DNA from 4 places in the Ruegeria sp. I1 genome. Region 1 is predicted to be linked to each of the others. Evidence: riboswitches for the same ligand, from Rfam matches in the RefSeq annotation. Region 1 holds a riboswitch; each other region holds the start of a gene.
The links. Region 1 has a riboswitch for cobalamin ahead of ACR0DH_RS13030 (aromatic ring-hydroxylating oxygenase subunit alpha). Riboswitches for the same ligand answer to the same signal wherever they lie in the genome.
Positions count from the first base shown of each region.

Region 2: linked by a shared signal. The riboswitch ahead of ACR0DH_RS07305 (DUF1636 family protein) and the one ahead of ACR0DH_RS13030 (aromatic ring-hydroxylating oxygenase subunit alpha) in region 1 are both predicted to bind cobalamin.
Region 3: linked by a shared signal. The riboswitch ahead of ACR0DH_RS18935 (energy-coupling factor ABC transporter permease) and the one ahead of ACR0DH_RS13030 (aromatic ring-hydroxylating oxygenase subunit alpha) in region 1 are both predicted to bind cobalamin.
Region 4: linked by a shared signal. The riboswitch ahead of ACR0DH_RS05030 (DUF1636 family protein) and the one ahead of ACR0DH_RS13030 (aromatic ring-hydroxylating oxygenase subunit alpha) in region 1 are both predicted to bind cobalamin.

Region 1 covers NZ_JBQFNM010000006.1:159,822-162,015, forward strand. Annotated here, with positions in the region: gene ACR0DH_RS13030 (aromatic ring-hydroxylating oxygenase subunit alpha) at 1-817, opposite strand, end outside; cobalamin riboswitch at 930-1,133, opposite strand; gene ACR0DH_RS13035 (aminotransferase) at 1,355-2,194, shown strand, end outside.
Region 2 covers NZ_JBQFNM010000003.1:142,043-144,236, forward strand. Annotated here, with positions in the region: gene ACR0DH_RS07295 (carbohydrate kinase family protein) at 1-186, shown strand, start outside; gene ACR0DH_RS07300 (D-lyxose/D-mannose family sugar isomerase) at 206-871, shown strand; cobalamin riboswitch at 930-1,146, shown strand; gene ACR0DH_RS07305 (DUF1636 family protein) at 1,245-1,601, shown strand; gene ACR0DH_RS07310 (ABC transporter ATP-binding protein) at 1,598-2,194, shown strand, end outside.
Region 3 covers NZ_JBQFNM010000012.1:77,835-80,028, reverse strand. Annotated here, with positions in the region: gene ACR0DH_RS18945 (helix-turn-helix domain-containing protein) at 1-238, shown strand, start outside; gene ACR0DH_RS18940 (CBU_0592 family membrane protein) at 238-507, shown strand; gene ACR0DH_RS18935 (energy-coupling factor ABC transporter permease) at 523-1,200, opposite strand; cobalamin riboswitch at 1,256-1,469, opposite strand; gene sseA (3-mercaptopyruvate sulfurtransferase) at 1,612-2,194, shown strand, end outside.
Region 4 covers NZ_JBQFNM010000002.1:248,050-250,243, reverse strand. Annotated here, with positions in the region: gene rlmB (23S rRNA (guanosine(2251)-2'-O)-methyltransferase RlmB) at 1-297, opposite strand, end outside; tRNA gene ACR0DH_RS05035 (tRNA-Tyr) at 414-497, shown strand; cobalamin riboswitch at 735-940, shown strand; gene ACR0DH_RS05030 (DUF1636 family protein) at 1,024-1,398, shown strand; gene cobW (cobalamin biosynthesis protein CobW) at 1,402-2,194, shown strand, end outside.

The sequences.
Region 1 (2,194 bases):
TTCCATCCATCGTATAGCTTTGCGCTCCTTCTTTCAGAGGCATCCGAGCCATACGGAATTGTCCGTCATCATGCAGGTAGAATTGCGAGGGCATCCCGGCGGCTTCGCACCTGTCAAAATGCGCTTGCATATGCAGCGGCGTCTCACCCCCTTCGATCCCTGTGACTGCAGGATCATCAGGGAATGTGCGGCATAGCGCGGGATGGTTGCCACCGCAGTGGTAACACTCGCGGTTATTTTCCCAAACCAGCTTCCAGTTGCCTTTCTCAACAATCGAACTTTCAAAAGCCACTTTGGCGTTGCCCAGATCATGCGGCTCCAGATAAGGGCGCGCGGTATTGGCAAACATGTCGAAATCTGGGGCGTTGTCCGCAAGACAGATGTAAACCAACCCGGCAAGCTCACGGCAATGGACGGTCTTCAACCCATGCTGTTTCGGATCGAAATCCGGCCCCATATCGCGCGCCCACAGCAATGAACCATCGAGCTCGTAGGTCCATTGGTGATAGGGGCAAACCAGCTTAGGCGCATTGCCTTTTGCAGCCTTGCAGATGATCGAACCACGGTGGCGGCAGGTGTTGTGAAATGCCCTGATTTGGTTGTCGGCACCACGCACAATGACAACGCGGTAGGCACCCACAGTATAGGTTACGTAGTCCCCTGCTTTCACCAGCTCGCAGGCCGGAATGGCAAACAGCCAATCGCGATAGTGGATGGCTTCAAGATCGGCCTGAAATACCTGGGGGTCTGTATAAAACGCCTGCTCGAGCGCGTGATCAGGGATGCGACGTGCCAACAGGCTTTGAATGCTGTTCATTTCTGGCTCTCCTGCCGCGCCCCGCGGCATTGCTTGGGCAGATGACAAGGAGGAACCGTCCGGAGGCGCGCGAGGATCACGTCCGAAACATGTGCCCCCACCGCCACCCGCGGTTTGACATATCTGCAAGGCTGGTTTCCGGACTTGAAAGGGGCTTGCGCCCGGTTGCGACACCTTCCCGGGATCCTCGTCCCAGTGGTTGATTGCCGAACCTGACCTTCCTTACCGTTGCGGGGGCAGTGCCGGAATTTCACCGGCTTCCCAATTCTCCGCTGTCTGAGACTCAAACAGCGGCACCTCACATGCACAGGATAGAGTCGCGCAGTTCATATGCTGAGAGACTTGCGACATTTTCAGTTTCAAAACAGACATCTCGATGTCCGGGTCGGATCCGGGTTTGTGAAGTAAAACCCCGGGATACATTTCAGGCACAAACCCGCAATCTTCCGCTTGGCTGGTTTGGCGGTATAAGACATCTTCATAACCGTGCGTCCGTTACGTGCCATCGCCCCAAATGCTAAAAGTAGGAGAGCCCCAATGGAAATCAGACCCTTTGGTGTTGAGATGTGGATGAATGAGTTCGAGACGACCTGCGAACTCAATCTGGCTGAGACCTGCGTCCAGTCCATCACGCTGGGCGAACTGTTCGACATGGCGGGTCAGCACAACAGCATTCTGAACGATCTGTCATCCATGAAGATGACCTATGGCGCAATTGAAGGGTCAGAACGCCTGCGCGATGCGATCTGTGGCCTGTATGACAGACAGGGCCGGGATAACATCCTAACAACGCATGGGACCATCGGCGCGAACTCTCTGGTGCATCAGACGCTGGTATCGCGTGGTGATCACGTGGTTTCCGTGATACCCACCTATCAGCAGCACTACTCCATTCCCGAAAGCATTGGTGCCGAAATCGAACTGCTGCATCTGCGGTCCGAAAACGCCTTTTTGCCCGAACTGGACGAGTTGCGGGCGATGGTGCGACCCGATACGCGCCTGATTGTGATCAACAATCCCAATAACCCGACAGGGGCGCTGATGGATCGCACATTGCTGGAACAAATCGTCGAAATCGCACGTGGTGTCGATGCCTGGTTGCTTTGTGACGAGGTCTATCGCGGAACAGATCAGACAGGCGACGGCTTCACCGCCGCAGTCGCAGACCTGTACGAAAAAGGGATCAGCACGGCAGGCATGTCCAAGGCCTATTCGCTGGCCGGGTTACGGGTTGGCTGGATCGCCGGACCCAAAGAGATGCTGCATGACGTGATGATCCACCGGGACTACAACACGATATCGGTCGGCAAGATCGACGAAATGCTAGCCGCCATGGCGCTGGAACATCGCGACAAGATACTGGCGCGGGCGCACCGG
Region 2 (2,194 bases), on a different contig from region 1:
GGGGCGGGCGATACGTTCAACGCTGGCGTGCTGGCGGAACTTCACCGTTCCGGACATCTGACCAAAGCCGGGCTGCGCGATCTGACAAAAGAAAGCCTGCGTGCAGCTTTAGCGTTGGGTGCAGATGTTGCAGCAGTCACCGTATCGCGTGCCGGGGCCAACCCGCCCTGGGCGCACGAGCTCTAGTCCCAAAAAGGGAAGTCACATGAAACGTTCCGACATCAACCACATCAAGACCGATGCACAGGCCTTTATCCAGTCTTTCGGTTTCATCCTGCCCCCCTTTGCCGACTGGTCTCCGGATCAGATGCGCAGCGCCAAGGCCGACACGATCCGCGCCCGGGGACTGGGATGGGACATCACCGACTACGGGCAAGGCAAATTTGATGAGCTTGGCCTGTTCCTGTTCACCCTGCGCAATGGGGATGAGAACGATCTGAGCCAGGGTCGTGGGATGCTTTATGCAGAAAAACTGCTGATCTCGCGCGACAAGCAGCTGTCGCCGATGCATCGTCATATCGTCAAAGCCGAGGATATCATCAACCGGGGCGGCGGCGATCTGGTGATGGAGATCTATGCCTCGAACCCCGATGGCAGCGTAGACCGCGACACACCGGTTGTGGTGCCCAGCGACGGATGCGATATCAGCATCACTCCGGGCGAATTGCTGCGCCTGAAACCCGGCGAAAGCGTGACCCTGATGCCCGGCATCTGGCACGCCTTCTGGGCCGAGCGTGGGGATTGCCTGATCGGCGAGGTCTCAACCGTAAACGACGACCGCACCGATAACGTGTTCGAACAACCCATTCCCCGCTTTGCCACGATCGACGAAGATACCGAGGCCGAGTTCCTGCTGGTTGCGGATTACTGATCTACCCCGAGATTGACCCGAGCCTCTCAGCGATTGCTTGACAAGCGTGTCTTGTCCAGAATAGCTGACCTGTGATGGTTCCCGCAGCTTTGGGTGCGGGATGAAAATGGGAATACGGTGCGGCCCCCGGAATATCGGAACAGGCCAAGTCCGTAACTGCCCCCGCAACTGTAAGCGGAGAGCGACGCCAAATCACCACTGGCCCGAGAAGGCCGGGAAGGTTGGCCAAGCAACGACCCGCAAGTCAGGAGACCTGCCATCACCTGTGAAACCAACCCGGGACGGGGCGTCCTGGAAGGAGGATTGATGGCATATTTGCGCCCTTTGGGGACTGGCACTTTCGACACGGGCGTTCTGCGCGTTGAGGGTGGCAATGACCCGCAACGCTGATCACTTTGTGCTGATCTGCTCGACCTGCCAGGGTGAGATCGAAGCCAGCGCCGCCCAAATTCTGCTGGACGCGTCGCTGCCAGACGGGTTCGCTACGCGACTGATCCCGTGCATGGCAGGATGCGAACGTCCCATGGCCATCGGTCTGCAAGCCGAAGGCAAGGCGCAATACCTGTTTGGCGATATTCAAAGCACCGCCGATCTGGATGCGATCGCCACCTTCGCCCATCAGTACCGCGACAGCGAGAGCGGTTGGACCAGCGCAACGGATCGCCCCCCCGCCTTGCTGTTCAAAACTCTAGCACGTCTGCCTCGTCTTCCAAAGGCGGGTAAGGCATGAGCTTTCTGGTCGCGGAGAATCTGGAATACTACGCCCTGAATGGCGATGTGTTGCTACAAGGCGTCTCGTTCTCTTTGGAAGAAGGGGCGATCCTTGCCATCGCCGGTCCGAACGGTGCCGGCAAAACAACGCTGCTGAACCTGCTCTGTGGGGTCGAACGTCTGGCGCTGGGGGACGTACGGATCAACGGTCAAAGCCTGCGCAGCCTGTCTGCGCAGGAACGCGCCAGGACCATTGCGGTTGTTGGTCAGCAGGAACTGCCCGATGGCCGCCTAAAGCTGCGCGACTACGTTGCGCTGGGTCAGATTCCCATTCAGAGCGACCGCTCGGCGGAAGACCACAAGATGGATCTTGCGCGCGTTCTACGCACGACCGAGCTGACCCATCTGGCGGACAAGCCGATGCAGCGGCTCTCCGGCGGCGAACGCCAACGCGCTCATATCGCGCGTGCATTGGCGCAGAACCCCTCGCTGTTGTTTCTGGACGAGCCCACCAATCATCTGGACCCCGATGCCAAGGGGCACATGCTGTCGCTGGTGGCCGAGCTGGGCGTGACGGTGGTGATGATCGTGCATGACCTTGTCATGATCCCG
Region 3 (2,194 bases), on a different contig from region 1:
CCAAAGCCATGAGTCCCCCGCCCATGCCGCTGGTGTGACCGAGGAGGTCTTTGTGCTTAGTGGCACGCTGGACATTCTGAAAGGTGAGGCTTGGGTGCCCTTGCAATCGGGTCAGGGGCTGCGATTTGCAGCGGATCTCCCGCATGGCTATCGCGCAGGTGCTGAAGGGGCGGCGTTTTTGAACATGCATCACTATGCGCAACAGCCAGATGTTCCAGATAACGGCAAGGTTCATTGATGAGCGAGTTTTTCAACAGCCTGACAATTGTGGACGCCATCGGTTCTTTCGGGGCTCTGATCGTGGTTGCCGCCTATTTCGCCACGCAGATGCGGTATATGAATTCCGAAGATCTGGCGTTTCCCGTGGTGAACCTGCTGGGGTCTGTTTTGATTGTCTATTCGCTGCTTCAGAACTTCAATCTGGCGTCAATGTTGATTGAAGGCTTCTGGATCATCATTAGCGTGATCGGGATTATTCAGCATTTCAGGTTGCGCCGCGCTGGGTAACGCGGCGCAATAGAGTTATGCAGTGTTGTGAAGGCGCGGTGTGAACAGCCCAATCCGGCCCAAATCCCGCATGGATTTTGTTGCGGCCAACACGGCCAAATCAGCCAGTGGTTCTATCAGGATAACCAGGAGGTACGCAGCGCCAAAGCTGACAACGGCGGCGAGGTTTTCTGCACCAAATCCTTGGCCATAAAAGGCCCAGAACGCCACCCAGATGACGACGCCGCCCTGATAGGCCGTCGACAGCGCAAGCGCCTGAGAATACTTCAGATCAATATAGGCCGTATTCGGCGCAATGATGCGGTTGGCCAAGGCCTGCAAGGCAAACAACGGTAACAGCAGCGTTGTCATGTTCATCCCGAACTGAGGCAGGTCGAAAGGCGCCAGGAAAAACCCCTGAATAAACAAGCCCGCGATCAGGCCGATGGCGGCAGGGGCCGCACCGAACAACAAAAACAGGGTCGATCCCAGAATAAAATGAACCTCCGACACCCCGACCGGGAAGTGCGGCAACACCTCAAAGAAGGTGAAAACCAGCCCGGTGGTCAGGGCTGAGCGAATGGCAAGGCTGGCAATGCCGCTGCCTTTGAGGCTGTCCCAAGCCAGTTTAGCGGTATAGAGCCCTGCGCCAGTTGCGGTGGCGTAGCTCAAGACAAGTTTGGCGCCATTTACGACGCCCGGTTCGATATGCATAGTTTAGTCTCCTTCCCGTCACACCCGACGGCAGAAAGGTTTAAGAATTGGGCTTTCGCCCGGTTTGCACATGGCAGGTCTCCTGACTTGCGGATTGGCTTCGATCCCGGCCTTCCCAACCGATTGCCTCGGTCAGTGGCCATGATGGGGCGAAACTCCGCCTACAGTTGCGGGGGCAGTTCCGGAATTGACAGGTACTGTCGCACCGGATTCCCTTTTCATTCCTCAGGGGGAATTCCCCATTGGAAACCACGTCAGGCAGGTGTCTGGCACGGGGTGCCGCCTGTCAAGCAGGCAAACGTGTATGTTTGGAAAAAATTGTCAGCGCGCCGGGGGTGCAGGCCTTGGCATGGCTTGCACGTTTGGCCGCTCGGATATAGGGAAACTCAGACTCGCTTAGGGGAGGCTTTGATGCAAGACGATCCGAAAACCCTGGTATCTACCGAATGGCTGGCCGCGCATATCAAGGACCCGGATCTGCGGATTCTGGACGGGTCGTGGTATCTGCCCGCGCAGAATCGCGATGCCAAGGCGGAATATGATGCGGGCCACATCCCCGGCGCGCGCTTCTTCGATATTGATGACATTTCGGACCAACGTTCGGACTTGCCACATATGGCGCCGCCGGTCGAGAAGTTCATGTCACGCCTGCGGGCGATGGGCGTCGGCGATGGTCATCAGGTGGTCGTCTATGACGGGGCCGGGCTGATGTCGGCCGCGCGGGTCTGGTGGCTGTTCCGCCTGATGGGCCAAGAGAACATCGCCGTTCTGGACGGGGGTTTGCCGAAATGGCAGGCCGAAGGGCGAGAGGTTGAAGATCTGCCCCCGGTGATCCGGGATCGGCATATGACCGTTCGGGTGCAGAACCATCTGGTACGCGACGTGACACAAGTGTCTGCGGCCGCCAAACTGGCTGATCATGAGATTATCGATGCCCGTGTTGCCGCCCGTTTCGCCGGAACCGAGGTTGAACCGCGCGAAGGGCTGCGATCTG
Region 4 (2,194 bases), on a different contig from region 1:
GGCCAAACCGCCCCACTCCAGCGGCTTAACCTCAAGCGCTGCCCCTTGATGCACCGAACCCGCATCGATCGGGGCACTGAACTTGCGCGGATCAACCATCTCGGCCTCGATCCCTGCGAATTCAATGGCTTCGAGCAGTTTGTCCCGCGCGTTTCGTGTCACAATCAGGCGCAGTTTCTGGCGCTTGGGGTTCATCAAGGCGTCGCGCACGGCGTGTAAACCAAACAGCCAAACCGTCTCGGCCGCTGCTGCTTTTCGTGCCTGTTCCTTTTCAACAACCCACTTGGGTTTTTTCATTCTGAGGGCCTCCGGGCCATGAATTCGCTTTCCTGCGTCAATGCCGTATTTTCCTGTTGACGCTCCTTTGGTGCGCTAGTAATCACGCCTCCACGTCAGGTGCAACGCCTGACAGTGGGCGACAGGCCGCAAGGTGTGGCAGGGGACTGTAACTCCCTCGCGGAGACGCACGCCTGGTTCGATTCCAGGGTCGCCCACCACTCTCACAAAGCTTCCAGATACCCGAGCAAAACGCCCCCGCCGTTGGCCTGTATCTGCTGTTATGAAGAGCCGTCTGGTTATTCGTCAAACATTTGGTTCAGTGAAGCGGTCGCTGTTAAACCTTTCGAAAGCCGCAAGCCAAGCCCTGACATGCCGCCCAACGACCGCCACAGGTCGTTTTTCTGCGCCCGACCTTGCGGTTGTCGGCGACACGCTTGACAAGCACCGTATCAGTGCCGCATGTCCGATCCGTTGGTGTCCTCGTAAGAGGATGAAAAGGGAATGCGTCAACGGGTTTACCGCCAAACGCAGCCGCCCCCGCGACCGTGACCGGAGAGGGTGCCCAAAGCCACTGGCCAAAGGCTGGGAAGGCAGGACATCCGACAGGGTATACACCCTGACATCCGCAAGCCGGGAGACCTGCCAGCGCCCGAAGATGAAACCGGACGGGGTGTTCCGGTGTGGGGCTTGGATCGGCCCACATGAAACCCCGTCCCCCAGATTTGACTAAGGGGGATGAGAGAGATGAGTAAAGCCGCACCAGTTGAATTGCTGGTCTGCACGACATGCCGCCGTGGCCTGGCAATCGAAGATGACACCCAGCGCCCCGGCGCTTTGCTGCATAAGGCGCTGGAACAGGCCGGCGTGCCAGACGGGATCGACCTAAAGCCTGTGGAATGCCTGTCAAATTGCGATCAGGGCTGTTCCATCGTGCTACGTGGTGGGCCCGCGCGTTGGACTTTTGTCTACGAAAACCTCAACGAAACCGACCATGTCGAAACGATCATCGAAGGTGTGACCAAGTATTTGGCCACTGACGATGGTTTGGTCAAATGGCGCGAACGTCCTGAACATTTCCGCAAAAACTGTGCGGCCCGTATTCCCCCGATTGGAGCTTGACCCATGTCTACTCTTGAAAAACTTCCCGTCACTGTCATCACCGGCTTTCTGGGCTCGGGCAAAACCACGCTGGTCAAGCACCTGATGCAAAACCCGCAGGGCAAGCGTCTGGCGGTGGTGGTCAATGAATTCGGCGATGTTGGCGTTGATGGCGACATCCTGAAATCCTGCGCGATCCCGGATTGCCCGGCGGAAAACATCATGGAGCTCGCGAACGGCTGTATCTGCTGCACCGTGGCCGATGATTTCATCCCGACTATCGAAGCCCTGATGGCTCTGGAGCCGCGCCCTGAGCATATTCTGATCGAAACCTCGGGCCTCGCCTTGCCTAAGCCGCTGCTGAAGGCGTTCGACTGGCCCGATATCCGTTCGAAAATCACCGTTGATGGTGTGATCGCGCTGGCCGATGCCGAGGCCGTCGCAGCCGGTCGCTTTGCGCCGAATGTGGCAGCGGTGGATGCTCAGCGCCTCGCCGATGACTCGATCGACCATGAAACGCCCCTATCCGAGGTGTTTGAGGATCAGATTTCCTGCGCCGATATCATCCTGCTGACCAAGCCTGATCTGGCCGGTCCCGAAGGCGTGGCCAAAGCGAAAGAGATCATCGCCGCCGAGGCCCCTCGCCCGCTACCCGTCGTTGAGGTTGCCGAAGGTGCCGTGGATGTGCGCGTCGTTCTGGGTCTTGAGGCCGCAGCCGAGGACGACATGGATGCTCGTCCGTCGCATCACGACGGTCACCACGATCACGAGCATGACGATTTCGAAAGCACCATCGTCGAGTTGCCGGAACAGTCCG